2 regions of the Paenibacillus wuxiensis genome follow, and region 2 is predicted to be linked to the other one. Evidence: a T-box and tRNA genes for the amino acid it is inferred to sense, from the RefSeq annotation. Region 2 holds a T-box; the other holds one or more tRNA genes.
The links. The T-box of region 2 lies ahead of leuS (leucine--tRNA ligase). A T-box ahead of a tRNA ligase gene usually reads a tRNA of that ligase, here a tRNA-Leu.

Region 1 (14,570 bases), on a different contig from region 2:
TACTCACTCACATATATACGTTCACATTCAACTTCACTTTTCGCCTTACTCTCCTATTTCGAGATCAACACGATCATATACCTCTTGCTTGCCTACTTGCCTCTACAAGATCATGTACGACCGACAGGCCAATGCATCATTTAATGACCAATACCGGGACCTTTGCATGCTGCACAACATGATGGCTGACACTGCCAAGCACGAATTCCTTCAACCCGTTCAAGCCGCGGCTTCCGATAATAACAAGATCCGCATTGAACTCATCTGCCTCATCAATAATTGCTTGACCAGGAGGGCCTTGCTGAAGGACAACCGTCGCTCGTTCGCCAAGCGCTGCAACTTTGCCCTCTGCTTCCTGCTGTAAACGCTCTGCGTATTCGTACAGCTCCTCGTTTGTCTCCGCTGAAGCAGTAGCATAAGCCGTACCAACAAAATATTGCGGGAACTGAAATACATGCACGACGCGTACTTGAGACTGCTCGCTTGCTTCCGCGAGTCCTACCGCGTGCTGTAAAGCCTTGCGGGACGGTTCCGATCCATCATATGCGACAAGAATGCGTTGAAATTTCATAACTCCCACCACACTTCCCCATAATTTACTAGTGCTGTGCTTATTATTTAACCAAACCGCAGCAAAATAAAACCAAACACAAAAATATTCACCAGCAATATAAACGGCACGCCTGCTGTAAAGGTAACATGCTGTGTCTTATGGCGCTTATTATACATCGCTATCAACACGCCTAGCGCACCGCCAAGCCAAGCTGACAAGAACAGCTTCCGCTCCGGAATACGGCGGCGATGCCTCTGTGCCCGCTGCTTATCCACAACCATCATTTGATATCCAACTACATTTATGATGAGTAAATAAATGAATACGATCCAAGTCCAATCTTTCATCCTATGTAACAGCCCCTTTCTCTCCCTATTATACAATAAGGCTATTCCAAAAGTATCGTGATTGATCGCATTCACCGGCTCAGATTCCATACTCAGACGTTCTTTTTACCCGGGTACAGGCAACATTCGCGGATCCTAATGTGCTTCTGCTTCATTCACGCAACATAACCGTTCACGATACCGTTAATGAGTACGAAGGAGTTGAGGCTGCCATATGCAAAAGCTGCTTGCCATTTTCACTATCTCATGCATGATGCTTATACTGACTGCTTGCTGCACGAGTGAACAAACGGAAACGAGCGCAAGCTGGCCCTACAACAATATGATCATCTTCCACGGGAATCGATATGTTGGCAGTGATGATCAGGTTCAACAGATCGACAAACTGCTGGGAGAAATCCAATCATCCTCAAATCGGGAGGAAGACTCAAGTGGAGATAGCTTCTCTAACACTTACCCCGTAGGAACAAAGCTGTATAAAATAAAAGGAATTAATGAAGAAACAGCTATCGCTGTTGAGGTGAAGAATAACCTCTATATTAAGGCTGCTAGGAAAGAGAACTAAATACCTTTCAAATCCTCTTTGCTAACGAGCGCCTTGCTTTTCTGATTCTGGTACATCTCCATATTTCCATCCTGGAGCGTCTGGTTCGTTACCTTCATGAAAATCGAGGTATCCTCATTCACGACGCGATAGGTACCGTCCTCATTTTGCTTCAAGAACAGAATGGATTGATCTCCTTGCTTCAATGGAGTCGTATCGTCTGAGACGACAATGGCTTCCTGATCGCGTCCACCAAGTTGAAGTACATTGATCGTACTATTTTTGAGAGATGCGTTCCCTTTGAGTACCTCCGATACTTGGAACTCAGATACAGTTCGGTACGTTTCAGGCGCACCGCTGCCTGATTTGCGAACCCCATTCTCCTGCACAACCTGTCCTTCTACGATTGCGTCAACAGCGTTGGCGAGTGCTGTATAGTTTCTGTACCCATATGCCCAACTAGCGTCAATATGCACAACGGGAGTCGATGGATTCGCTTGCGATAAAGCGATCGTCCCGTATTTCTTCTTAACCGTGTCCTTATCAGCAGATGTTGGGGATGTATTGGTTCTAGCAAGCGAACCATCAGACCAGAAGGTAAAAGATTTCATGACCGAAGGTTCACTGTCATTATGTGCAAGGCCCAATGCATGCCCTAATTCATGTGTGGCAACTCCCTCCGTAATAGAAGGGGAATATCGACTTTGGGTTGTGTAGTATTCGTTTACCCAAGCACGCGTTTTGGAGGCAATCCCATTCGAATATGTAGTGTAGCAAATTCCATCCCAATCATTATCTTTCGTTGGCGATACTTTCTGATTTCCTGCCCGAAAATCATATTTCGTGCCTGTCCCCATTGTAACACTGCCTGTCCCGCTCCACCGACTTGCCCCTGTATTCCAAATGCCTTTATAGAAGCTATTGGAACCATCATTGTAGAACTGGATAGAGCTTGAGCTGAACTTCCATGGATTCTCAGGAGTCGCTGCCTGAGCAGTTCCCATAAGTGCAAAGACAAGAAACATAGACATAGCCGTACTTAGTAATTTCTTTTTCAACCCTTATTCCTCCCTGTTCAATTTTATACATCATCTTATTTTCCTGTAAAAGATTTCATAGGCGCCGATTCATATATATGTCTCATTCCTGAGAAAATTGCTTTTGCACGAAAATTAATCACGTCATTCAGCGTTTTATCCATGAGTACACAAAAAAAGGCACACCTGTCGCAGCTCATCCGAGCTTGATCAAGTGTGCCTTTTCTTTATTTTCCTTTATTGTGGATAACGACACCAATCGGTGTCTTCAGCGCTGCTTGGCGCTCTGCCTCTGTCATCCAGCCCAAATCCTTCATACGCTTCAATACAACATGCTGGCGCTGGAGAGCCAGCTTCATATTCTTCGCTGGGGAATAGCGTTCAGGTGCCTTAAGCAATCCAACGAGAATCGCTGCTTCTGCCTTGTTAACCGTAGGAAGATCGCCATTGACTCGTGTCGTCTTGCCGAAATAATAGCGTGCTGCATTCTCGATGCCATATTGTCCATGTCCGAAATATACTTTATTCAGGTACATTTCCAATATCTCTTGCTTGCTAAAATTCCACTCCAGATTGGCCGCTATCGCCATCTCCTTCATTTTACGGGAAAATGTCTTATCATGCGTTAAGAACAAGTTGCGCGCCAGCTGCATCGTAATCGTACTGCCGCCCTGTGCCTTCTGCTGCTTCGTCACATTTATCCAGACTGACCGCGCCAGCCCGATCGGATCAATGCCGGGATGAAGCTTGAAGCGATGATCCTCAATGGCCATCAGTTCCTGCGGTATAAAGGAAGCCATATGCTCCAGTTGAACCATATGCTGTCCCTTGGCTGTATTCGCTTCTTGTGCAATCTGCTCACGGAACGTTATGAGCTTGCCTTGATCAATCCAGGCCGTCCCTGTTGCCGCCATCCCTACCCACCCAATAATCGGGGTAAGAATTGCAATGATCAAGCTATATATGACCCAACGCTTCCACTTCATTCGGTGTGGCATATGGGCAGGTTGTGCTATCGTTTCCGTTTGTTCATGTATCATAGTTGATTCTTTCTTCGTAGGACGATGAGGCTCATCTTGGGCCGCATTCGGTACCTTGCGATGTGCTATTGTTTCTTGAGCAGGCAGAGGCATAAATACCGATGCGTGAACCAGATGACCTTTTCTTTGTTTTTTCATTCGTAACCGCCTCCCCTTCTTATATGTAAGAGCTATTATTCATTTTGAAACATAACCCTTACGTACAGTGTATACGTTGACCTCATGCCATGACATCGAATTGACTTGCAGCCAGCTTACAATGATGAAAGAAAAGGTGAAAGTAAAGCAGAAAACGCCTTTTCTATGAAATAGAAGACGAGTGAGTCACAAAAAATGTTGTTGGTATATTTTCCTTGTTGCAAATCATGTCGGAAGTATGCTAAATTAAGATTCTGTTGAGCAATCAATATGGCGGTCGTGGCGAAGTGGTTAACGCATCGGATTGTGGCTCCGACACTCGAGGGTTCGATTCCCTTCGATCGCCCCATATTCATTTTGCCGATGTGGTGGAATTGGCAGACACGCCGCACTCAAAATGCGGTGCCGAGAGGCTTGCCGGTTCGAGTCCGGCCATCGGTATACGACAAAAAGAGTTATCAAATTGCGTTAAGCAATTCGATAACTCTTTTTTTATGCCATTTGGATTTCTCTCTTCCTCGGAAGAGAGTTATTGATCGATCCACTTCATTTTTCCATTAGCATTCTATCTCCAGCAAACATATAAACTACGTTTTTATCAGCATCCAATGCAACTGACATTTTTGTCTCTTTATTTTGAATAAAACAGAAATCACGCGCTGATTTATCCCATTTCACTTCAAGTCCCTGAATGTCCATATGGAACAATTTTTTGGCAATCGGCGCGACTATTTCTTTCACTTCTTTTTCTGTTACTGCCTTGTCTGCTTGTTTTCGCGCAACGTCATATACATACTCGGTCTTTCCTGTTTTTGCTTCAACAGCCAGAGTAATATGATCACCTTTAAGCTTCCACGTGTCACCTTTGCTGCCGGCATAATAACCAAGCTCGGCTTTCTTTACCTCAAATTCCTGATCGAGAGCTGTTTTCACTGCATCCGCTGCCGTTTTGAGTAATTTCGGTTCTAGCTCGTTCTTGTCTACTTGAATAACGGCTGCTCCAATATAATTTTTATTCTTTGATTGCCCAGGTGGATATTTCATCCAAGAAATCATGAAGTCTTTTCCCTCTAATATATAAAAGGTTTGTGAAACCTTTCCTTTGTCATAGCTCTGAGTGATTTGAACCTCTTTATGAAATGCATAGGCTTTCTTGGCGTACATCCCTTTCAACTTGTTCAGCAGTTCCTTTTGATCATCCTTGCTCACTTTATCAAGCGTTTGAATCCCCTTAATTGTGATCAGTTCCCCTGTACTTGGCTTAAAATCTACTTTGTATAATTCGTCTGCCGAAGGAACCGTCGCCAAATCAAATGGATGTTTAAAGGCCTTCTCGAACTTCAACTTTATCTCTTTCCCTGCAAATTGATTCACGGCCTTTTGCAGATTGGCAGCAACCTTTTTATCAACTTGAATACTGCTGCCCGATGTTTGTTCTTGCTGCTTTCCTCCTGCTGCTTCGGCTCCTACAAAGGTCGGGCCCGCAAGTGTAACGAACATACTGGATACGATCATTGTTGCTAAAATTGCTTTTTTTAGATTCATATTATCTTCTCCTTTTTATTAAGGTTTAATCTCTTTCTAAATCCTCCAGAAGCATTCTTACCCCGGAAAACATATAAACTACGTTTTTATCGGCATCCAGCGCCACGGTCATTTTCGTATCTTTCTTTTGATTGAAGATGAAGTCTCTGGAAGCACCGTCCCATTTTACTTCAAGCCCCTGGATGTCCAAATTGAATAACTTCTTTGCAATCGGCGCGACTATCTCTTTCACTTCTTTTTCCGTAATCTCTTTGTTCGTCGTCAATTGTTTTCGCGAAATATCATAAATATATTCGGTCTTCCCTGTTCCATCCAAGGACAGCGTAATATTTCCACCTTTAAGTTTCCATGTACTTTTTTTATTAGTACCTCCAACCCAAGCCTTCGTCACCTCAAAATTGTGGCCTAAAGCTGTTTTTACTGCCCCGGCTGCCTTTTCCATGAGCTTTGGATCAAGCTCGTTCTTGGCAACTTCGACTTGGGCTGAAACATGAATCTTTGTCGGCCACCCCGGATAATTTTTCATAAGTAAGGCAGAAAATCCTTTCCCGTTTAACGAATACATGCTAAAGGGCGTCTTTGATTCTACATCGTGCAGATCGACATGAACTTCTTTAGCAAATGTATAGTCTTTCTTCGCATATAACCCTTTTAATACTTTCAGTACTTCGTTCAGATCCTCCTTACTGACTTTATCGATGGTTTGATAGCCTCTAATCGTAGTAATTTCTCCTGTTTTCTCCTTGAAGTTCACACTATACTTTCCATCTGCCGACTTAACCTGCACCTGATCGCTTATGGATTGGGAAGTGCCCTGCATATTCAGCTTAATTTCTTTCCCTGCGAATTGTTTTACTGCCTTCTCCAGCTTGGCGGCCAGCTTCTGATCGATTTGAATCTTCTTACTATTCGATTGCTGCTGTTCCTGCTGTTGCGCTGCCCCAGCACCCGCAGGAATCGGCCCTGCCAAGGTAACCAACATACTGGATACGAGTAAAGATGCTAGAGCTGTTCTCTTCCAATTCATACTAAACCCTCCTATGTTCCACCCTACTTTTAAAGTTTTGGACGTTTTTTATTCGTAAAGTGGTGATCGCCTACAATGTATAACAATTTCACTCCTCTCATTTGTGACATCATCTCTACTATTCTGAATGAAGATGGTTTCAAATAAAAAAATCCACCGACGCATAGAAGCCAGTGGATTATTTGATACGGAGTCAAAATATAATGAAATGGTTCGTTTGTAGGCGTTTAATGGGGTTTCGCTTCCAAATCGGCTGCATACTTAATGATCCCAGGAGCAGCAGCTCTTCCGACTCGAATGTACACGACCTTTTTATTTGCATCCAATGCCGCTCTTACATTCATGCCATTTTTCTTGGTGAAAGCAAAATCCTTTTCTGTTCCATCCCATTTCACGCTATATCCATTCATATCGATATTAAATACTTTCTTCACTATTGGGGCGACCGCTTCTCTCGCCTCTTTTTCGGAAATACCTTTATTTTCGCGTACTTGTTTTCCAAGCTCATTGTAAATACTATTGATTTTCCCTGTATTGGGATCTGCATAAATCGTAACTTTGCCATCATGGAACACCCATGTTATATTGGGTTTATTCTTTGAGATAATTGGCGATAAATCGACGCGAAGCTGAGCAGTCGTCATTTCAAATTTATTTGTAGAAACAGTTTGAGCAGCATCAACAACTGTTTTCAGCAGTTTCGGATCAAGCTCTTTCTTATCAAAGTCAATCGTGATATGACCGATATGTTCTGGTATGCCATCTAATTTGTGTAAGGAAGCGGAGAAATCCTTTCCTTTCAATTCGTACGTCTTCTCCTCTCTAACCTCTGCTTTTGACGTTTTTGAGAGTTTCTCATCCGTAAACTGGTGAATCACCTCAACTTCATTATCAAATGCATACTTCTTCTTTGGATATATCGCTTTCAACCACTTTAATACGTCTTCCTGTTCCTGCTTGCTGATTTGGTCAATCGTAGCGGTTTTGCCGCTTACCGTCCAGATAACCCCTGTATCATAATCAAATTGTAATGAATATTTACCATCTACAGATCGCACTTCTGTTATTTTTGATGCATTCTTATTATTGAAATCGAGCTTACCTACCTTTTGCAATTGCACGTCTTCTCCGGCAAATAATTTTACCGCTTGATTCAGCTTTTCCGTCCACTTCGGATCTATTTGAATTGTCCAGCGATCCAATTGCTGCTCTTGCGCAGCCCCTGCTCCTGCAGGAATTGGATCTGCCACGGCAACCAACATACTGGATACAAGCATTGATGCCAGAATTACTTTTTTGATATTCATTTTATTTCCCCTTATGTATGATTGTATGGATATTTTTCTCTCAAATTACGCTATGCAATTCAATAACTCTTTCATATTCAAACCTTCCCTATTCAGAACCCACTTAACGCTCTGACACCTGATGTTAAGAGCACTATGTTCTTATTGGCGTCCAGTGCTACTCTCAATACGGGTTGTTTGTCTTTAATGAAGTAGTAATTTTTAAAGGTGCTGTCCCACTTCACTTCTAAATCCGCAATGTCCATATTGAATAATTCCTTGGCAAGCGGAGCAACCGCTTCTTTGGCATCCTTTTCCGTAATCCCCTTGTTGGTCGTTACCGCTTTACGTGTTCTATGATATACGTTAGTGACCTTTCCCTCCTCCATTTCAAGCGATACGTTCTTATCTTCAAGTGTCCATGTAAAGCGTCTTAGATTAGCGGATGTAACTTCTAGATCATGATTGAATACCGTTTTTATTGCTCCGATTGCCGTTTCCAACAACTTCGGGTCGAGCTCTTCCTTGGTGAATTTTATTGTAAACGCACTAACTGCATCTTTCGGCATTTTAGCAGTATTCTCTTTGAAGAAATATACCTCAAAGTCCTTCCCTGTCAGCTTATACGACAAACTTACACCTAGCTTTTCTTTATCACCATCATAGCCACGGGACTTGATCACTTCTTTATCAAAGACATATGTTTTCTTGGCATATGCCCCCTTTAACGTATTCAGGACTTTCTCCTGATCCTGTTTACTAATTTTATCAATTGTGACCTTTTCTTCAATCTGCCATATCCGACCACTTCCAACATTAAAGCAGATAGCGTATTTTCCGTCTACGGATTCAACCTTTGCACCATCAGGAGAGAATTCTATCTTCTCGCCGACACTCTTCAGCTTAATCTCTTTCCCTGCATATTGTTTGATTGCCTTTTGCAGCTTGGCGGCCAGCTTCTGATCGATTTGAACCTTCTTGTTATCCGTTTGCTTCTGTTCTTGCGCAGCCTCAGCCCCTGCTGGAATCGGGCCTGCCACGGCAACTAACATACTCGATACGATCATAGACGCTAGAATTGCTTTTTTGATATTCATAGTAATCCTCCTATGTATTAATACATGAGTACTCTCTTCATGCCAACATTGAACAATTAGATTCAACTTAATTCGCTTATTGCTCCTACTTGGTTTCTCGCAATCGATCTAACATGTCTTGCCCCTTGATTTGAAGCTCGGAAACCGCATTGTCCAGCGTTTCTTCTTTGTTTATTATGGAATTCAGTGAATTCGACAATAACGAATCGAATTCAGCTTGGAAACCTGGTGGAATGCTTTTTTTATCTAAGACACTGCTAGCTTCCATTGGCTTCAGGAGGTAAAAAGCCTCCGTTTCCCGCCCTCTAAAATCCTTGAAATAGTCTAATCGCGTAGGCAGCGTATCGTTCATTGCCTTCCCAGCAACCTGCGCCATTTCCGGCCCATTCACGAATTTGACAAATTCCCAAGCTGCCCGCTTGTTCGGAGAATCCGCAGATATGGCATAGATCTCCGACAATTTCACGTAAGCCGATTCATCAGGCTTTGCAGGATTAACAGGCGCGGCCGCGATGCCCCAGTCGATCTCCGGTGTCTTTGAGTAGTAGGGAATATCCCGTAAAAAGGAAGCAAACCACGGCGGTTGAATCGTCATTGCCGCTTGGCCCATGTAGAACATCTCGTTAGATCGGCTATACTGCTTCAAATAGTCTCCGGTATATTCGTATCCATCAAGCTGTTCGCCTTCCTCCACTGGGGGAGGAGCATAGGCTGCATGATTACGGACGGCATCCGCCGTCATCTTCATTGCTTCCTTCCAACCATCTGACTCTATCAACAGCTTACCTGATTTCGCATCAACGAGCTTAAGTGCCGATGCAGCGGCGATATCATACATCAAACTTGCCGGCCCTCTCGTTTGATACAAGCCAAACACTTGCTTTTTTCCCGATCCGTCGCTCGAAAATCTCGCTGCCAGATCAATAAGCTCCTTCCACGTCATTTTCCCGTTTGGCGGCTCGATTTGATGCTTCTTGAACAAGTTGCGATTATAATAGATGACATTCGTCTCGAAGGAAGGAGTGAGCCCGTACAGCTTCCCATTCCCTTTTGCTCGCAGCCTGTCGATAAGACCAGGCATGAATCCGTCCAAATTGTATTGATCCTGGCTGATAGCCGGCTCTATGTCATACAACCTTCCTTCTTGAGCGAAGGCCTCAAACATGCTTTCATTCAAAAACAGCACATCCGGCTTAACTTTATCAAGCAGCTTTTTCTTTTCCTCATTTAAATCGAATGACCCGTTTTTTTCAGCTTCATCGAACAATTCCTCTTCACTGATAACCTCAATATCGATGTCGGGGTTCATCATCTTAAAGAAGTTCCCATAGTCACTATAAAACCGATCTTCATCTTGATAGACAACCCTGATCTTCCCTTTGCCGTCTTTTAATGGCGCAAGCTCTGACCGTTCTCCGAAGCAGCCGCTTAAGAGAGACATGATCGTCAGCAGCATAATTACGGTCTTCCCACTCTTTAACACGTTTCTACACTCCCTATTTCCTTTTATCCTTGTTTGCAGATTCTCGCACTTTTAAGAGCAGTTCCTGCGCTTTTACCTCCAACGCGGCAGCTGCTTCATCAACTGACTTCTCGTTCGCAACTACGGCCAACAGCTCCTCACGAAGCGGTTTATAAAATAATCTGAGGAACTCGAATGGAAGACTTTCATAAAGGCCGCTTTCCTGCCTGATCTTCGGCATATAAAATGCATCCGTACTTCTGCCATTGATATCCTTCATATAACCGTTGCGTGAAGGAAGCTTGCCTTCCAGTGTCCGCGAACGGGCCTGCGCCATCTCCGGACCATTCACGAATTTGACGAGTTCCCAAGCTGCCCGCTTGTTGGCTGAGTCGGCCGCAATTGCGTAGATGGGAGAAAAGGTAATGGATGAAGAATCCATTGCAGGATCTACCGGAGCCGTAACTACATTCCAATCTTGCTTGGTCAATACAAGCTCCCTAGTTTTGTAAGCGCTGCCTATCTCCATAGCAACTCCATCTCTAAGTTCTTGTGTGTAAATTTGACCTTCAGGATGCAAAAATACAGATTTGCTGCGTACAGCATCCGTTACCTGCTTGATGGCTTTCTTCCAGCCATCTGAGTTCAGAAGCACCTTCTCTCCCTTCGGGTCGAGCAGCTTCAATCCGGAGGAATCGGCAATTTTGTACAAAATGAATCCTATATCCCCAGACCATTCATAGAACCCGTACACCTTATTTTCTCCGCTTCCGATATTGGCAAACCTCGCTGACAAATCAAACATTTCCTGCCATGTCATATTGTTCTTCGGCGGTTCGATTTGATGCTCCTTGAACAACGCTGCGTTATAGTACAAAACTTCCCTATCCACATAAGGAGCAAGCCCATACAGCTTGCCGTTGCCTAAGCTTTTGATTCTGTCGATCAGCCCTGGCAAAAAGCCCTTCATATCATAGTCGTCCTGCCGGATCATTTCTTCCAAGTCGTATAACCTGCCAGCTTCAGCAAATGATTTAAACGTTTTCGCATCACCCAGCTTTATTACGTCTGCACCGGAGTTCACCAACAGCTTCTTTATTTCCGTATCCCAATCCTCTGCACGAATCGTTTTCCCTAGATTTTGAAGCACCTGAGTCTCGGAGATAACCTCGACCTCAATCTGCGGATATTTCATATGAAAATACTTCCCGTAGTCGTGGTAAAAGGCTTCCTCATCCTGATAGATCACTTTGATTTTGCTTGGCTGCAAAGGCTCTAGCACTTCCTTCTTACCGAAGCATCCGCTCATTAAGGAAACGATCATAAGCAACGAGATCACAATTTTCCATCTATTATGCATACTTCTAGCTCCTTTTTTTATTCAAGCGCAGTTTGCAATGAAACCCTAACGTCTAATGCCCCCCCAATAATGCTGTGCCACCCGATATGAGGTACACCACGTTCTTATCGGCATCCAATGCTGCCCTCAATACCGTTTCTTTGCCTTTAACGAAGCAATAATCTTTAAATAGGTTGTCCCACTTCACTTCTAATCCCGAAATATCAATATTAAATAATTCCTTGGCAAGCGGAGCGACCACTGCCTTTGCATCTTTTGTCGTAATCTCTTGGTCGGTCATTACCTTTTTTCTTGTATGATGAAATACATTCAAGACCTTTCCCTTTTTTGCTTCCATCTCAAGTGATACATCATTATCCTTAAGTGACAACATATGATAGTTGTCTCCGTTAGAACTAAGAGACCCCTCTGTTACATTCAAATCATGATCGAAAGCCGCATTTATCGCTTTTGCTGCCGTTTCCAGCGACTTTGAATCGAGCTCTTCCTTGGCTAACTTTATCGAAAGACTGACATACTCTACTGGTGTCTCTCCCCACTTATCCTTGGACAGAAGTGCTTCAAAATCTTTCCCTGTCAATTCATACGATAAATAATGATCTTGCAGTTTTCCTTTTTTATCGTCATAGCGCCGCTTCATGACCGCTTCTTTATCTAAGACATATGTTTTCTTTGCGTATGCTCCTTTCAGCATTTTCAGAGCCTTTTCCTGATCCTGTTTGCTGATTTAATCGTTCCATTGATCTCCCATACTTCACCTTTCTTATAATCGAAGTGGACTGCGTACTTTCCATCTGTCGATGTAACCTTTGCATTTGTAGCAAATGTAGTCTCGGCAGCCTCCTGCAACTTTATCTCTTTCCCCGCAAATTGCTTTACTGCTTTTTGCAACTTGGCGGCCAGCTTCTGGTCGATCTGAACCTTCTTATTATCCGTTTGCTTCTGCTGCTCTTGCGCAGCCTCGGCTCCAACAGGAATTGGCGCCGCCACGGCAACTAACATACTCGATACGATCATAGACGCTAGAATTGCTTTTTTCATGTTCATTTTATTTCCTCCTTTAATGGAACACTTGATAACTATAATGCTAATGAATGGAATAGAACTTAACCACGAAACTTTATATGAATAAAAATTAAGAGAACATTAATGTTTGCACAGAAGTAACGGAGCATATTAAAAAAAGCACCCTTTCGGATGCTTCAAATGGATGATTTTCACTTACCTTTTTGCATTATTCTTCTTCTAGTCTGCTTGCAACAGGGTCTTCCCCTCCAAAAAGTGCATTTGCCCCGGATTTAAGGTACACTACCTTTTTATTGGCATCTAATGCCACTCTTACTCTGGTTTCTTGATCTTTAACGAAGCAGTAGTCTTGATATAAGCTATCCCACTTTACTTCGTATCCCGTAATATCGATACTGAATAATTCCTTGGCGAGCGGAGCGGCCACCTCTTTTGCCTCTTTTGCCGTAATCGTCTGGCTCGTCGTCACCTTTTTGCGCGTATTATGGAATAAGTTAGTTGCCTTCCCGCTCTGTTCATCTACGTAAAGAGTAGAACTGCCGTCCTTTAATTCCCATGCGTTTTTTTTAGTATTACTAACAAGATAAGCCTCTGTTATGTTAAATTGATGGTCTAACGCCGTTTTCACCGCTTCCTCCGCCGCTGTCAACAGCTTCGCTTCAAGCTCTTCCTTAGCAAATTCGATCCGGGCTCGATTAATATAATCTTTTAGATCCGGATCATTTTTAACGAGCGATACTTCAAATCCTTTCCCCTTCAGATAATAAGTGGACTCTTGGCTGAATTGTCCCTTTTTATCTTCATAGTAACGTTCCAAGATCACCTCTTTATCAAGAGCATATGTTTTCCCCGAATACATTTTTTTCAACAATTTCAGAACATCGTCCTGATCCTTTTTGCTGATTTTGTCGATAGTTGTTTTTCCGTTCAAAGTCCATACTTGTCCTGTTTTATGATCAAAAAATATTTGATAGACCTCGTCCACGGATTGAACCTTCGCCATCGTGCCATTCGGACGAACTAGTTCGCCGACATTTTGCAGCTTGACATCTTTGCCGGCAAATTTTTGTACAGCCTTTTGCAGCTTGGCAGCAACCTTTTTATCAATTTGAACACTGCTGCTTGATGCTTGCTCTTGTTTCTTTCCTCCTGCTGCTTCGGCTCCTACAAAAGTCGGGCCCGCCAGCGTAACCAACAAACTGGATACGATCATGGATGCTACAACTGCTTTTTTCAAATTCATACTAACCCCTCCAATGTTTCATATTCTCATGGTGTACCACTGGTGTATTCACCTACAATATATAACAATATCAATTCGCTCATTTGTGACACCATCTCTACTATTCTTTCCATAGAAGTGTGCTTTGCAGCGGGCTGTTCCGATATTCCGGTTTTAACTTTTGTCTTGCCCCATCAGCAGTCTGATAAATATATCCTTTCTGGGTAGGGGACTTTCGAAGCACTTCTATGATTGTCTCCTATGCGAATATTCAAATGTAAAAGAGTTATTAAATTGCGCCATGCAATTCAATAACTCTTTAATGTTCAAACTCGCCCTATTCAGAATCCGTATAATGCTCCGACACCTGCTGTTATGGACACTACGTTCTTATTAGCGTCCAGTGCTGCCCTCAGAACCGGTTTTTTGTCTTTGAAGAAGTAGTAATTTTCATATTCGCTGACCCACTTCACTTCCAATTCCGCAATATCCATATTGAATAATTCCTTGGCAAGCGGTGCAACCACGTCTTTAGCCTCTTTATCCGTAATTTCTTTATTAGTCGTTACCGCTTTACGCGTTTTATGAGATACCTTAGTGAGCTCTCCCCTCTCTATTTCTACCATTACGCCCTTGTCCTCAAGTGTCCATGTAAAGCCGTTTGTTAGTTTAGCGTTTGTAACTTCCAAATCATGATTGAATGCCGTTTTTGTCGCATTTACTGCCGTTTCCATGAGCTTCGGATCGAGCTCTTCCTTGGTAAACTGTATCTTAAAACCACCAACAGTACCTTTTAGCTCTTTAGCGGAATTTTCTTTTGCAAAGGAAACATCAAAATCTTTCCCTGTCAACGTATACGACAAATTCACACCTAGTTTTTCTTTTT
Region 2 (15,930 bases):
GGGCTGGGATAAAACACCAAGACGAAATCCCATTTTTAGTCTTCGACAACAGCTCACAGCAGCGGATCAGCCTGCTCGAAACATTCCTGCAAGAATGATTCAACAAACAATTACGATGCAAAATAAGGACTTGTATCCCGTGTTATTCGGTTTAGGAATGATCGAGTCGGTAGAGTCAATTAGTAATTCTCTTGAGGCGGTTCTGCGTTGGAACGAGCAGGAAGGGGAAGTCAGGTATGAAGATCCGAAGACAGATAAATACCCGACTAGCTACACTCTAACTTCGCGAGTCCCGATTTTTACCGAGGAAGATTTGCGCAAGTCATCACAGACAATATCTACAGATGCGGATCGATTCCAGAGATATTTGCAAATTCCAAATACGCTTCCGCAGCGAGTCAAGGATTTGGCGCAGGAATTAACACATGACGAAACTAACTATTACGACAAGGTAAAAAAGGTAGAAAATTATTTGCGTACGCAGTATCGATATACGAATGCGCCGAATTTATCCTTGCGCAAGAGCGAGGATTTCGTCGATGCCTTTTTGTTCGAAATCAAGGAAGGGTATTGCGATCACTTCTCAACATCGATGGCCATTCTTCTTCGTTCTGCTGGCATCCCAACACGCTGGGTGAAGGGATACGCACCAGGAACGCGTCAGAACGGGGACGCTCCCACTCATGAGCTGGCCGAGCAATCGCAGGACAGTGGAGCTGGCACGTATCAGGTGACGAATGCAGAGGCTCATTCCTGGGTCGAAGTATACATGGGTGACTATGGCTGGGTTGCGTTTGAGCCGACGCCTGGCTTCACCTATCCGCGTCTGCAACAGGAAGAGAAGAAGCCGGAGCCAGAGAAGAAGGAAGAACAGAAGCCGGAAGAGAAGCAAGAGGAGAAGAAGCCAGAACCGAAGCAGGAGCGGCAAGACGCATCACTTCCAGCTTGGCTCGTTCAGGGGGCGAAGTGGATTGTTATCGTGATGGCGGCCGTATGTTTTCTTCTATTATTGTGGAAATGGAGAACGATCGGCTTCTCCCTGCGGTTCTTCTGGCTGCTGAAGCGTAATTTAACCTACAAGGAACAGATCATTTTGCATACAGACTTGTGGCTAAGCTATTGCAGATGGAAGGGCATGCGCAAGGGAGCGCATGAGACTGTACGCGAAGCTGCCAAGAGATGGTCGGATCAGCGAGAGGGCAGAAGCGCTCCAGCGGCAGTGATCGTCAATAAGTTCGAGCAGGCGAAGTATGGCGGGCATCCTGTAATGGAATCAGATGTGAAGCAACTGAAAGAAGCAATTCGGGCGTACAAACACATCGGATAACAGGTTATATAGCATGTGACCATTTTCCAATAAGTAGTTGTTTTTGCGAATCCAATGCGAGGAAGATGTATCCGTAAATGTGGCAAATGAAAGTCGTTCCGCATAGGAACGGCTTTTTTTTGCACGAAAAACAAAGAATATGGTATAGTTTTTCGTATGAAAACGAGGTGACCGCTTTGTTGGAAAGGCTTATTCCCCGTCTTCGGGTTCGTACGGTGTACGATATTAACCTTGCGGAGCTGATGGACAAAGGATACAAGGGAATTATTACGGATTTGGATAATACGCTTGTAGGCGCGAAGGAACCTTTGGCAACGCCCGAATTAACGGCTTGGCTTGAACAAGCCCAGCAAATGGGGTTTCAAGTGGTGATTGTGTCGAATAACGATCATCCGCGAGTATCCCGGTTTGCGACGCCGCTCAATATTCCGTTTGTGAATTCAGCACGGAAGCCTTCGCAACGGGCCTTTCATCAAGCATTGAAGCTGATGGGGCTGACACCTGAGCAAGCGGTGGTAGTTGGAGATCAAATGTTGACCGATGTGCTCGGAGGCAACCGCATCGGGATGTATACGATATTAGTTGATCCAATCGCAATCCAAGATGAGGGTTGGATGACACGCATTAATCGGCGAGTCGAACGCATCGTAACGAAACGTTTTCGTAAAAAAGGAATGTGGCACGAGGAGGAACGACATTGACAGAAGAACAAATGGCACGGAAATGCAGCGGCTGCGGTACAGCTCTGCAAACGGAGAGTCCGGAAGCATCCGGGTACGTGCCGGCAAAAGCGTTGGAACGGACGCCTGTAATTTGCCAGCGCTGCTTTCGGATAAAAAATTATAATGAAGCAATATCCGTCGCATTCGATCAGGACGAGTTTCTTCGCCTATTGGGACGTATCGGCGAGGAAGACGCGCTCGTCATACACATTGTCGATCTATTCGACTTTGACGGCAGTATTATTTCCGGCTTGCAGCGATTTGTGGGGACTAACCCAGTACTGCTCGTCGTGAACAAAATCGATTTGCTGCCGAAGGTAACGAATTGGAATCGCATCATCAATTGGGTACAGCGCCAAGCGAAGGAACACGGCATTCGGATTGTAGACATTGCGCTCGTGAGCGCGAAGCGCAATCTTGGCTTCGACCGGTTGATCGATCAGGTTTCCGAGTGGCGCGGCAATCGCGATGTCTATGTCGTTGGTGCAACGAATGTAGGCAAGTCAACATTAATTAATCGCTTGATTCGGGACTATAGCGATTTGGATGGCGAGCTTACCACTTCTCGCTACCCGGGGACGACACTTGATATGATCCATATCCCCCTTGACGACGGGAAGCATATCATTGATACACCGGGGATTGTGTACAAGAGCCGCTTGACGGAGCTTGCGAGCCGTGAGGACTTATCTTCCCTGCTGCCGGACAAATCATTGAAGCCACTGGTATACCAATTAAATGAAGGGCAAACGCTGTTCTTTGGCGCGTTCGCTCGATTTGATTTCGTGGAAGGCGAGCGTCAATCCTTCACTTGCTACTTGTCGAACGATCTTCCGATCCATCGGACGAAGCTGGAACGTGCGGACGAGCTCTATCGTGATCACCGCGGCGAGCTGCTCGCTCCACCGACTCGCGAACGAATTGACGAGCTTCCAGCATGGACGAAGCACCAGCTTCGCATTGGGCGTGGAGGAGAGACAGACGTGTTCATTTCCGGCTTGGGCTGGATCAAGTGCAACGGTACAACTGGCGCGCTGGTTGAGATCCATGCGCCTAAGGGAGTTAAGGTGCTGGCACGCCACTCCTTAATTTAATTTTCGAAAGAGAAGAGACAGTCAATTAGCAGGGGGATGGGGTTCATGCCGGATAAGGATGCATCATATTCGAACAATCTTGTAATGAACATGAATAGCAGTTCCAAGGTGTATGCGGTAATCGGGGATCCGATTGCACATTCCAAGTCGCCGCTCATGCACAATGCAGCCTTGCAGGCGATGGACGTGAACGGGATATATACTGCATTTCATGTAAGGCCAGAACAGCTTGAATATGCCGTAGCAGGAATTCGCGCACTTGGTCTCGGAGGGGTGAACGTCACCATTCCGCACAAGGAGCGGGTGATGGCTTATTTGGATGAGATTGATGGCAGCGCTCAGGTGATTGGTGCGGTCAATACGATTGTTCAACGTGACGGCAAGCTGCATGGTTACAACACGGATGGTCTTGGATATGTTCGTTCCTTGAAGGAAGAGATGCAAGCAGATATCCCATCCTCCCGCATTGTAATTATAGGGGCTGGCGGTGCGGCTCGGGGGATTGCGCACGCTCTTCTTACAGAGGGCTGCAAGGAGCTCATCATTGCAAATCGTACGGTGGAGCGAGCGCAGTCACTTGCGGACGATTTGTCAGGATTCGGCAATGTAAGAGCAGTGATGTTGGGCGATGCGCCTGCAATTGCGCCGCACGATGTTGACATCGTCATTCAGACAACTTCCGTCGGTATGCATCCCCATATAGAGGCGTCACCCGTGTCCGCGGAATGGCTGCAAGCTCACATGCTTGTAAGTGACATCATCTATAATCCACTGGAAACAGCCCTGCTGCAAGCAGCAAAGGCGAAGGGGTGCCGGATTCATAATGGGCTCGGCATGTTCGTTCATCAAGGGGCGATCGCATTTGAATTGTGGACAGGCTTGAAGGCGCCGACAGCGCTTATGCGGCAGCGCGTACTTGAGACGCTGCAATCCTAATTTCAAGATGTGGATACTCTAATACAGAAGACATTTAGGCACGAAGGAGTCGCACGTTCCAGACATGGAAAGAAGACTCAATACTATCACTCATGAATAGATAAGGCAGGTTAAACTTATATGCTAACGGGTAAACAAAAACGCTATCTTCGCTCTCTTGCACATCATCTGCAGCCTATTTTCCAAGTGGGAAAAGGCGGTATGAATGATCAACTCGTACGTCACGTTGAGGATGCAATCGAGAAACGCGAATTGATGAAAGTATCGGTATTGAACAATTGTTTGGATGATCCGCGCGAAATCGCAGAGGAGCTTGCTTCACGCTCCGGATCCGAACTTGTTCAAGTCATTGGCAAAACGATCGTGCTGTACAAGGAATCGACAGATAACAAGCAGATTGAACTGCCATAACGATCACTGGAGGGCTACCGAATGAAGTTCGTAGGGATCATGGGCGGGACTTTTGACCCTATTCATCTCGGGCATCTAGTGGCAGCGGAATGCGCTAGGGAGACAGCTTCCTTAGATGAGGTATGGTTCATGCCAGCGCATGTGCCGCCGCATAAAGCGCATCGACCAGCTGCTTCTGCGGAGCAGCGCTTGGAAATGGCGAGGCTGGCGGTGCAAAGTAATCCGCATTTTCGAGTGTGCGACTGGGAGATTAAGCATGGCGGTGTATCCTACACGCTAGACACTGTCCATGGGCTGCGCCGGGAGTATCCCGATGTCAAGTGGGCGTGGATTATCGGCGGCGATATGGTCGCTTACTTGCCCCAGTGGCATCACATCGATGAGCTGATGGAGCAGATTCAATTTGTTGGATTGCATCGTCCTGGATCAAGCTGGGATGCTGCCAAGCTGCCTGCTGCGTGGTCTTCTCGGCTCATCGAGAGCGAGATGCCGCAGATGGATATCTCATCGACCGATATTCGGCAGCGATTGGCCGAAGGGCGATCGATCAAGTATATTGTGCCGGACGAGGTTCAACAGTATATAGCAAGGTGGGGTCTATATGAATCGGACGCGCGAACAACTGATTGAGGCTGTACAATCCCAGATGCCAGCTGTAAGGTGGCAGCATACGCAAGGGGTTATGACAACAGCCGTTCAACTGGCCAAGAAGTATGGAGCAGACCCGAATAAGGCGGATATCGCGGCCATACTGCACGATGTAGCAAAGTACTGGCAGACAGATCGAATGGAACAGATGATTCGGGAACATAACATGCCATCCGAATTGCTGGAGTATGACAAGCAATTATGGCATGCGCCTGTGGGCGCACATGTGGCGCAGCATGAATATGGAATTGAAGATGTAGAAATACTGGATGCAATCAAGTACCATACTTCCGGCAGAGAGAAGATGACCTTGCTGGATAAGGTCGTATGTCTGGCAGATTACATCGAGCCGGGGCGGGATTTCCCTGGAGTTTATCATATACGTGAACTGGCGGAGCAGAATCTAAATGCGGCGTTAATTGCCGGATTTGACTCGACCATTCGATTCTTGATTGAGCGCCGACGCCGGGTATTCCCGCTGACGATCCATGCTCGCAATGGGCTGATCCTCGAACTGGATACAGAACTTGAACAGTCAGCAACATAATCAGTGAAATGGACTTAGGAAATACAAGAATAAGAATGGTTTTTAAACACAATGTGGAGGTAATTGAATGGCAATCAACATTAAGGACTTGCTCGAAATCGCCGTAAGTGCGGCTGAAGATAAGAAAGCGATGGATCTTATTGCGCTTGACCTGCAAGGCATTTCCCTCATTGCAGATTATTTCGTAATCTGCCACGGGAACTCAGATACACAAGTTCAAGCGATTACGAACGAAATTCGCAAGCGTGTGCATGAGGTAGGCGGACATGTGCGTGGTACAGAAGGATTTGATTCCGCACGCTGGGTTCTCATTGATTTGGGCGACGTAATCGTGCACGTGTTCCACCGCGAAGAACGCGAGTACTACAACATTGAGAAGCTGTGGTCCGATGCGAAAGTTGTGGAGTTTGCATGATTTGGGAAGCAGGAACGATTCAACGATTAATAATCGACCGTGAAGTATCTCCGTACGGATATTTCTTGACGAACGGAGAGCAGGACGTGTTGCTGCATTATACAGAGCTTACGGGCAAAGTAGAGCCTGGTGATTACGTGGAAGTGTTTTTATATTATGACACGGAAGATCGCATTGCTGCGACAATGAAGCGTCCGCTGTTGACACTAGGAGAGGTTGCTAAGCTTACGGTTGCGGATATTCATCCGAAGTATGGCTGCTTCCTGGAGATGGGGATTGGACGTCAGCTGCTGCTTCCGAAGGGAGAGCTTCCCGAGTTTGAGCCACTTCATCCGAAGGTTGGCGATGAGGTATATGTCCGTATGGAACAAGATCGCTACGGACGACTTATTGCACTGCCAGCTCGTGAAGATGATTTGGTTCCTTATATGTTCGCAGCTCCTGAGTCTTGGAACAACACATGGCGCGATGCGGTCGTGTACCGTCCTCTCAAGATGGGAACGTTCGTAGTGGTAGACGGCGCGCCTGTTGGAGAAGGTGTTATTGGATTCATACATGAATCGCTTCGTCCGCGCCTGCTTCGTCTAGGTGAGTCTGTCCGTGTTCGTATTACGCATGTGCGTGAGGATGGCCGCGTTAACGTTACGATGGCAGAACGCAAAGAAGTCGGCATGGATCAAGATGCTGAACGCTTGTTCACCTTCTTGAAGGAGCGTCCGAACGGCACAATGCCATATTCCGATGAGACGCCTGCCGATATTGTGAAGCAGCGCTTTGGCATTAGCAAGTCAGCATTCAAGCGTGCTATCGGCCGCTTGATGAAGGCAGGTCTCATTCGTCAAAATGGGAATTGGACCGAATTGACGGAAACGGCTGCTGCAATGGATACGGCACAGCTTCACAAGGCACTGTCGGCGGCACAAGCCGAAGCGCGTGAAGCACATAAGGCTCGCTCGCACGGCACCGACAATGCACGCTAAGTCCTTCGTTCAACATGCATTACGAATGATGGAATGATGGAATGATGGAATGAGGGAACAACCTCCGGCAGGGGAAGTGAAGATAGATGATTTCATATGGGCGTGTAGCGGAGGTTTATGACCGCTTAATGGAGGACATGCCATACGACCAGTGGGTGTCATTTGCTCGGCAGGCCTGGGAACGATTTGGAAGCGGCGAGGTTCGTTCTATCGTTGACCTTGGCTGTGGAACCGGGAGTACGGCATTGCCACTGGCGAAGCTCGGTTATGATGTAATCGGCATCGATATTTCAGAATCGATGCTGTCAATTGCGAGCAGCAAGGGAATAGAGGCTGGACCGCTGAAGGGCGACGTGCGTTGGGTGAATCAGGATATGTGCGATTGGGCCATGCCTGGAGAAGCGGATGCCGTCGTTTCGTTCTGTGACAGCTTGAACTATGTGACAGAAGAGGACGACGTGAAACGTGCTTTTCAAGCTACCTATAACAACTTGAGATCTGGCGGCGTTTTCTTGTTCGATGTGCTTCATGTCCGTCAATTCGAACATTATGCGGAGACCCAGCCTTTTGCCTATGATGATGAAGATATCTCTTATATTTGGTTTTCGGATTATGATGAAGAACGCCAGGAGATTGAGCACCAGCTGACCTTGTTCGTTCGTCAGCAGTCCGGAGGCTTGTACGAGCGTATTGACGAGGAGCATGTTGAACGCGCCTATGATCCAGACTGGTTAGAACGTATGCTGAAAGAAGCTGGTTTCGATCATGTCGAGCAATTTGCGGACTTTGAATGGCAGTCACCGGACGAAGAGTCGCGCCGAATCTTTTTTGTTGCAGTGAAGCCATAAAGATAGATGTGCATAGTTTCTGAAGATGCATGTGATATGCACATTGATCCGTCGTGAGATGTAGAATTCGGTGTTACTTTCTCAATTCAAAGCGAATGAACAAGAAAGATTTGGAGTTGCATGGCGATCATTGACAATAAGAAAATTTTTCATTATGATATAGCTACTTGCATCTATTTGGATGCATCATAATCATATTCAAGCTGAATAGGTAGAATGGAAAGACTTCGAAGAGGAATAGTACCTTAGGTCCCATCTTCAGAGAGCCGGCGGTTGGTGCAAGCCGGTGATGGTGCAGAAGCGAACTCGCCTCAGAGTCGCGCAGCAGAATCGGGAGCGGTAAGCTGCGACGTATTGCCAGCGTTAATGGTGTAAAGGGAGTGGATAGCAAAGCATGCTGTCCGCTAACTAGGGTGGTACCACGGGAATAATGCCTCTCGTCCCTAGCGATAATCGCTAAGGATGGGAGGCTTTTTTAATCACATTTATTCATTGCCACAAGTATGACGGACATGCGCGAGCAGCCGTCTGGGCATCGTAGGAGGAGTAAGCATGAGTCAAGAAGCGAAGCAGCCGCACGGTTACGTGCCGCAGCAGATCGAGCCGAAATGGCAATCCTATTGGGATGAACATAAGACATTTGCAACGACAGAAGATGAGAACAAGCCGAATTTCTATGCACTGGATATGTTCCCATATCCATCTGGCGCCGGACTTCATGTAGGACACCCGGAAGGATATACGGCTACAGATATCATGTCTCGTTACAAGAGCATGCAAGGATACAATGTCCTTCATCCGATGGCATGGGACGCATTCGGCCTTCCAGCTGAGCAATATGCGATCGATACGGGACAGCATCCGCGTGAATTCACGGTGAAGAATATCGACAACTTCCGTCGTCAGATCAAGTCCTTGGGCTTCTCTTATGATTGGGATCGTGAGTTCAGCACAACTGATCCGGAATATTACAAGTGGACGCAGTGGATCTTTATTCAGTTGTACAAGAGAGGACTCGCTTACGTTGCAGAAGTTCCTGTTAACTGGTGTCCAGCCCTCGGTACTGTACTTGCGAATGAGGAAGTCATCGATGGCCGTTCGGAGCGTGGTAACCACCCAGTTATTCGTAAGCCAATGCGTCAGTGGGTATTGAAGATTACGGAGTATGCAGAGCGTTTGTTGCAAGATCTGGATGAACTTGACTGGCCGGAGAGCTTGAAAGACATGCAGCGCAATTGGATTGGGAAGTCCAAGGGAGCTGAAGTTCGCTTTGTAATCGACGGTCACGAAGAGGAACTGGTTGTATTTACAACTCGTCCAGATACGCTGTTCGGTGCAACTTACTGTGTCATGGCTCCTGAGCATGAGCTTGTCGAACGCATCACGACAGCTGAACAGCAAGCTGCTGTGAAGGCATATCAAGAGCAGGCGGCACGCAAGAGCGATCTGGAGCGTACGGATTTGGCGAAGGATAAGACGGGTGTATTCACAGGCAGCTATGCGGTGAACCCGGCGAATGGAGCGAAGCTTCCAATCTGGATTGCGGATTATGTGCTTGCTGGATACGGTACAGGTGCAATTATGGCTGTTCCTGGACATGATCAGCGCGACTGGGAATTCGCGAAGCAATTTGACCTGCCGATCATCGAAGTGATTGAAGGCGGCAATGTACAGGAAGAAGCATATTCCGGCGATGGAGCTCATGTGAATTCAGAATTCCTGAACGGAATGGACAATGCGGCTGCAATGGCGCGCATGATTGAATGGCTTGAAGCAGAAGGCAAGGGCGAAGGCAAGGTAACGTATCGCCTGCGCGACTGGTTGTTCAGCCGTCAACGCTACTGGGGAGAGCCGATTCCAATTCTTCATCTGGAAGACGGAACAATGAAGCCTGTACCGGAATCCGAACTTCCGCTTACACTGCCGGATGTCGATCAGATTCGTCCATCGGGTACTGGAGAATCTCCGCTTGCGAACGTAGACGAATGGGTGAACACAGTTGATCCGGAGACAGGCATGAAGGCTCGCCGTGAAACGAATACAATGCCGCAATGGGCGGGAAGCAGCTGGTACTACCTGCGCTACATCGATCCGCACAATAACGATGAAATCTGCTCCAAAGAGAAGCAAAAGAAATGGCTTCCAGTTGATTTGTACATTGGCGGCGTTGAGCATGCGGTTCTTCACTTGCTGTATGCGCGCTTCTGGCACAAGGTATTGTTCGACCTTGGTGTCGTAGATACGAAGGAGCCATTCCAGAAGCTTGTTAACCAAGGGATGATCCTTGGTACAAATGGCGAGAAAATGTCTAAGTCCCGCGGCAATGTCATCAATCCAGATGATATTGTGAACGAGTTCGGCGGAGATACGCTGCGCATCTATGAAATGTTCATGGGTCCACTGGAAGCGACGAAGCCATGGAACACGAATGGTGTAGAAGGAAGCTACCGATTCTTGAGCCGCATCTGGCGCTTGTTCATTAACGAGGAGACAGGAGCCCTGAACAGCAAGATTGCTGACGGAACGGATGGAGCAGATCCGGCCTTCGTTCGTACATGGCACAAGACCATCAAGAAGGTGACGGAAGACATCGAAGGATTCCGTTTCAATACGGCAATCAGTCAATTGATGATCTTCATTAATGAGGCGTATAAGACAGAGGTTCTTCCACGCCAAGCGATGGAGAACTTCGTTCAATTGCTGGCACCGCTCGCGCCACATATCGCGGAAGAATTGTGGCAGCGTCTTGGCTACCAAGAGTCGATTACGTACGCTGCGTGGCCGACTTATGATGAGTCGCTTACAGTTGATGCGGAAGCAGAAATTGTTATTCAAGTGAATGGCAAGATTGTATGCCGTGCAAATGTAGCAGCAGATGCTGACGAAGAAGCAATGCAGCAAAAAGCGATGTCCCTCGCGAACGTTCAGGATGCCATCGCTGGCAAGACGGTTCGCAAAGTCATCGCAGTAAAAGGCAGACTTGTTAACATTGTGGTCGGTTAAGTTCTTCGCCAAATAGTTGGGATTCGACCTTGTGTAAATCCTCCTCATATTTGGCATGGGTGACTTGAATGAGCTGCTGGAATACCCCATCCAGCTCACCATCCAACAGACGGAGCGCCTCGGCGGTAATGCCGCCGGGGACTGCTACCCGCTGTCTCAAGTGCTCAAGGCTGAATCCTCCCTCCGTTAGCAGCTTGCCAGTACCAAGCAGCATCTCGCTGGCCAGGCGCTCTGCCTCATTCCTTTCGATTCCTGTAACTTCAACTGCAGCCTCTATCCATTTCTGCACGAAAAAGGCGATAAATGCCGGCCCACAGCTTGAGATATCCGAAGTGATGCGCGTATACTGCTCGGATACCTGAACTGGACGACTTATGGACATCATCAACTGTTCCAATAGCAGCCTGTCTTCTGTTTGAATCCTGCTTCCATACATACATAAGGATGCTCCACTCCATACATAATTCGTAACACTTGGTATAATTTTTGCTATCTTGCAGGACAGCTGCCGCTCCAAATGGCTAATGAGCACTGGACTCGTTATCGATACAACGATGAGAGAAGGCTTTACATATTGTGCGATTTCGTTCAGAACGGCTTTGAATTCTGAAGGCTTCACACATAAAAAGACGATATCGCTTTCTTGTACAGTTTCTACATTGCTGCTGGACAATTGCAGCCCAGGATATTGCGCAGCCAGCTGTTGAACCTTATTCCTCGTGCGATTGCTCGCGATAAGCTGAGATGGTTCCAATGCACCTGATTGAATAAGTGCTTCAATGATTGTAGACCCCATGCTTCCCGTACCTATAAACCCGACTTTCAAGTACGTTCCCTCCCTTTGCTTCTGCCTATTCCGCTGTTGTCGTAGGACGTGATTATGTTCACTTCGTATTCATTTGTGATGAACACAAGTTTATCAAGCTTATTGATCCATATGATGACATGGTTGACCATTATGCCGTCATTCGCTGACGAAGGGTGTGGTGACATGAGAGAAGGAATGAGGAAGACCAGAGCATTGCCAATGCGATGGCTAATTGCAATGAGTCTAGCAGTAATCGGTGTTGCAATCTGTATGTGGATATGGGTGAAGCCGCAAGGGTCACTGCAAGCAGGGACTTGGACGGATTTGAATGATGAGATTGATTCGATAATGACTGCTGAAGGGAAGGAAGCCCAGATCACGGAATCGAAGATGTCTTCGAAGTCGACTCCCGCTGCGGAACAACATGCACAGAACAAGCAGCAGTCTTCCGTATCGACAGTAGCCCATAAGGATGATGGTGCTGATACGGGAAAGGGAGGACAATCGGAGGCCGCTAGTTTACTTCCTTTAACGGATATCCTTAAGACGGAGAAGGAGCATTCCAGTGCGGCTGGGAACAAGGGAGCTAAGGGAGCTGTGTCCCAACTTCTTAACATTAATGAAGCTGATGAATCTGCACTGGTGACACTTCCAGGTATTGGCCCGAGTAAAGCGAAAGCAATCATTGAATATCGCGAGAAGAAGGGTGCCTTCCGCCACGTTGACGATCTCATGAAGGTGAAGGGAATCGGCAAGAAGATGATGGCCAAGATCCGTGATCAGGTACGTGTAGAATAATATGCGTGAAATGTGCAACATTGTGATGTCTTTAGTTGCATGAATGCGCAGGCCTGCTTACAATAAGGGTAACATACACAACATAGACAAAGGCAGAAGAATGGGGATTGGAGTTATGACAACGACTATGCGCAAAGACTGGGATACGTATTTTATGGATATTGCCTATATGGTGTCTACTCGCTCGCGCTGTCCAAGACGGCATGTGGGCGCTGTGCTCGTACAGGGCAAGAAGCTGCTTGGCACCGCTTATAATGGCGCTCCGATGGGGATTCCTGACTGCAGTGAGGCTGGCTGCATGATCGCAGAACAATATGAGAAAGTTGTCGTAGACGGCGAAGCGCAGATGGTTAAGAAGCAGCGCTGCATTCGCACGATCCATGCAGAACAGAATTTGCTGCTATTCACGGATCGGAATGATAGAGAGGGATCTACGGTATACGTGACGGATCAGCCTTGTTGGACATGTGCCAATATGCTTGCCAACAGTGGTGTTGTCGAGATCGTTTATCACCGTCCTTATTTGAAGGATAGCGATAAAGTGGCTGCGATGATGGAGCATAAAGGAATTGTGTTCCGTCAACTTGATCATTATCATCCGCCAGCAGAGTCGGTAATGGATGAAGTTAGCGAATAAATGTATCGTTCTGAATAGGGATGAGGAAGAACCTCTGTGCTCAAGCAGCACTGTTCGTTTCGCATTTAAATGCGAAGAGCAGTGCTGGCGAGTATGGAGGTTTTTTGTGTATGGGTAGGGGGGGATGGTATGCTGGCACGTCGACCGTTGGTTGTGGCTGCCTGTATGATGGCCGGAGGCTTCCATCTAAGCGCAGTTCTCTCGAATGGAGAGGCTTGGATTGCAGCTCTCGGAATTGTGCTGGTATTGCCGCTTTGTGTCATAGGAGGCTGGTGCAGACGTATGCAAGCAGTCTTGTATGCGCTGCTGCTGCTTATGGCTGTACTCTATTATCAGTTGACGGTGAACAGTGGAGATAGTGTCTGGTCGTATGAGGGAGTTAGTTCTTATGTAGATCAGGTACAGGAAGTGAACGGAGAATGGGAAGGGGTGATCCTAACCCCGCCAGAGCTGGACGGAGATCGGATGCAGTTCCAATTCGGAGTTACAGGCTGGAGAACACCAGAAACGAAGCGCATGGAAAGTGTAAGGGAGACGCTGCTAGTTCAAATCAAGTTATCTAGTAAACAGGAACTGCAACAGGTGGATCAATGGAACCGAGGGCAATTGGTGCGTATACAAGGTAAGCTTGAGGCTCCCGGCGATGCGGGGAACTTTGGCGGATTCAGCTACAGAGACTATTTACATACTTTGCAAATCGACTGGTTGTTGAAGGTGTCGGGTTTACAGCATCTGACCTCGCATACAGCAATTGAGACGATCTCTTCCTATGCACCTACTATCATGTGGAATCGAATGCTGGCATATGTGGATCAAGGCAGGGAGCGTCTGGCTGCGATATTGGAGCATATGTACAAGCAGCCCCATAGCGGCTATATGCAAGGGCTTATCCTGGGAACACGGGGGGATATGGATCCGGATATTTATCAACAGTTCTCGCAGTTGGGACTTACCCATATACTCGCCATATCTGGATTGCACGTAGGTGTACTTATCGGAGCTCTATTGTATCTCTTCCGATTGCTGCGCATGACGAAGGAGACGGGCATATCGATCACGATGGGGTTCATCCCGATGTATGTATTGTTGACGGGGGCGTCGCCATCGGTTATTCGTGCAGGTATGATGGCTTTCCTAGCCCTTTATGGGGCAAAGAGAGGCTGGTTGAAGGATGGGCTGCATCTTCTGGCAGCTGCCTTCATTTTCATGGCGGTATGGCAGCCTCGTTATGTACTGCAGGTCGGATTTCAATTGTCTTTTATTGTCACGGCTGGGCTGATTTTATTTGTTCCCCTCGCTATGAGGCTAATGGCTTCTTTGCCGCGGACATTGGCCAGTTCGCTCTCGGTTACACTGGTTGCACAAGCTGTTTCGCTGCCTCTTACTGTCTATTACTTTAATCAATTTTCGCTGTTGTCCTTTTTGGCTAATTTTGTTATTGTCCCCCTCGTCAGCGTTGTTGTGCTTCCAATTGGCTCAGTATCGTTGATTGTCGGTTCACTATATGAACCTGCGGCAGTACCGATCGTTTGGCTTGTTGAACGGTTGAATGAGGTTACGTTCCAACTAGTGTATTGGCTGGCACAAATGGAAGGTGCTACGATCATATGGCCGACCCCTCCATTATGGTGGATCGCTCTTTACTATCTCGGATTCGCCTTGGCGCTGACTTCTGTTCGGCGTTGGTGGGATGCGAGGCAGATTAACCGCAGAGAAAGAGATCGAGGGCATAATTTGAACCATGCTGATGATACACAACCGCTCGATTTTATCCAGCTCCCGGCAGGCGGATATCGATATAGAGGAGCAATTGCGCTTGCAGCCGCTTGCTTGCTCGGGTTCATCGTGCTGCAAGGATATTCCATGGGGCGTTCGAATGATGCAGTTGTTAGTTTTATCGACGTCGGTCAGGGTGACAGCATCTTAATTTCAACGGCTTCGGGCAAACAGATGCTTATTGATGGCGGGGGTACTGTGAATTTTCGCAAGCCAGAAGATCGCTGGCGGGAACGCAGAGTGCCCTTTGAGATAGGGGAGAAGGTAGTTGTTCCGTTGTTGAAGCAGAGAGGCATCAGAGAATTGGATGCTGTTCTGTTAACGCATGCCGATCAAGACCATGCTGGGGGATTGCAAGCTGTACTGAAGCATATCCCGGTGAAGCAGTTCATTATGAACGGGACATGGAAGTATTCCGCCTCGATGAACAGTCTATACCGCACTGCGATTGATCAAGGGATCCCTATTCGCAAATGGGAAGCAGGCCAGCGATGGAAGCTAGATTCGTGGAGCTCCTTAGAGGTGATGTATCCTTATCCTTCGACGGATGGTTCTACCCTCGACTTTCAAGACAATCAGAACGAGGCCTCCCTTGTCGTCCAATTGACACTTATCCATCCAACAAGTAGGAAGCAGGCGGTATTCATGCTTACAGGAGATCTGGAAGCCGATGGAGAGAGGCAGATGCTCGAGCGTGTTGCATTGCAGCAATCGAAGTCTATCGACGTCTTGAAGGTGGCTCACCACGGAAGCAAAACCTCTACTACACCTGAATGGCTTGAGCAATGGAAGCCCCAGATAGGGGTCATATCGGCAGGGCGCAATAATCGATATGGACACCCTCATCCGAAGGTGCTGGATACACTGCATGATGCGAAGGTTCCTGTGAAACGAACAGATATGGAAGGGGAGATCCAATTCAAGCTGACGCCTAGTGGTTTGAAGGTGAGGGCGAAGCGTGATAGGATACATTTATAGAA

Region 1: it has a tRNA-Leu gene. The T-box ahead of leuS (leucine--tRNA ligase) is inferred to sense a tRNA for this amino acid. The anticodon was not compared.

What each region holds. Positions count from the first base shown of each region.
Region 1 covers NZ_JBEFZI010000008.1:376,830-391,399, forward strand. The annotation lists gene ABN764_RS20535 (universal stress protein) at 137-571, opposite strand; gene ABN764_RS20540 (DUF1294 domain-containing protein) at 619-900, opposite strand; gene ABN764_RS20545 (hypothetical protein) at 1,115-1,465, shown strand; gene ABN764_RS20550 (matrixin family metalloprotease) at 1,462-2,502, opposite strand; gene ABN764_RS20555 (transglycosylase domain-containing protein) at 2,709-3,659, opposite strand; tRNA gene ABN764_RS20560 (tRNA-His) at 3,933-4,008, shown strand; tRNA gene ABN764_RS20565 (tRNA-Leu) at 4,019-4,100, shown strand; gene ABN764_RS20570 (hypothetical protein) at 4,206-5,204, opposite strand; gene ABN764_RS20575 (hypothetical protein) at 5,230-6,231, opposite strand; gene ABN764_RS20580 (hypothetical protein) at 6,459-7,538, opposite strand; gene ABN764_RS20585 (hypothetical protein) at 7,631-8,614, opposite strand; gene ABN764_RS20590 (ABC transporter substrate-binding protein) at 8,700-10,097, opposite strand; gene ABN764_RS20595 (ABC transporter substrate-binding protein) at 10,111-11,436, opposite strand; gene ABN764_RS20600 (hypothetical protein) at 11,489-12,130, opposite strand; gene ABN764_RS20605 (hypothetical protein) at 12,133-12,483, opposite strand; gene ABN764_RS20610 (hypothetical protein) at 12,671-13,705, opposite strand; gene ABN764_RS20615 (hypothetical protein) at 14,026-14,570, opposite strand, start outside.
Region 2 covers NZ_JBEFZI010000007.1:239,209-255,138, forward strand. The annotation lists gene ABN764_RS17505 (transglutaminase TgpA family protein) at 1-1,327, shown strand, start outside; gene ABN764_RS17510 (YqeG family HAD IIIA-type phosphatase) at 1,504-2,028, shown strand; gene yqeH (ribosome biogenesis GTPase YqeH) at 2,040-3,143, shown strand; gene aroE (shikimate dehydrogenase) at 3,189-4,079, shown strand; gene yhbY (ribosome assembly RNA-binding protein YhbY) at 4,200-4,490, shown strand; gene nadD (nicotinate-nucleotide adenylyltransferase) at 4,512-5,120, shown strand; gene yqeK (bis(5'-nucleosyl)-tetraphosphatase (symmetrical) YqeK) at 5,092-5,685, shown strand; gene rsfS (ribosome silencing factor) at 5,753-6,100, shown strand; gene ABN764_RS17545 (CvfB family protein) at 6,097-7,080, shown strand; gene ABN764_RS17550 (class I SAM-dependent DNA methyltransferase) at 7,167-7,928, shown strand; T-box leader at 8,147-8,376, shown strand; gene leuS (leucine--tRNA ligase) at 8,481-10,931, shown strand; gene comER (late competence protein ComER) at 10,912-11,757, opposite strand; gene ABN764_RS17565 (ComEA family DNA-binding protein) at 11,959-12,537, shown strand; gene ABN764_RS17570 (deoxycytidylate deaminase) at 12,653-13,174, shown strand; gene ABN764_RS17575 (ComEC/Rec2 family competence protein) at 13,304-15,928, shown strand.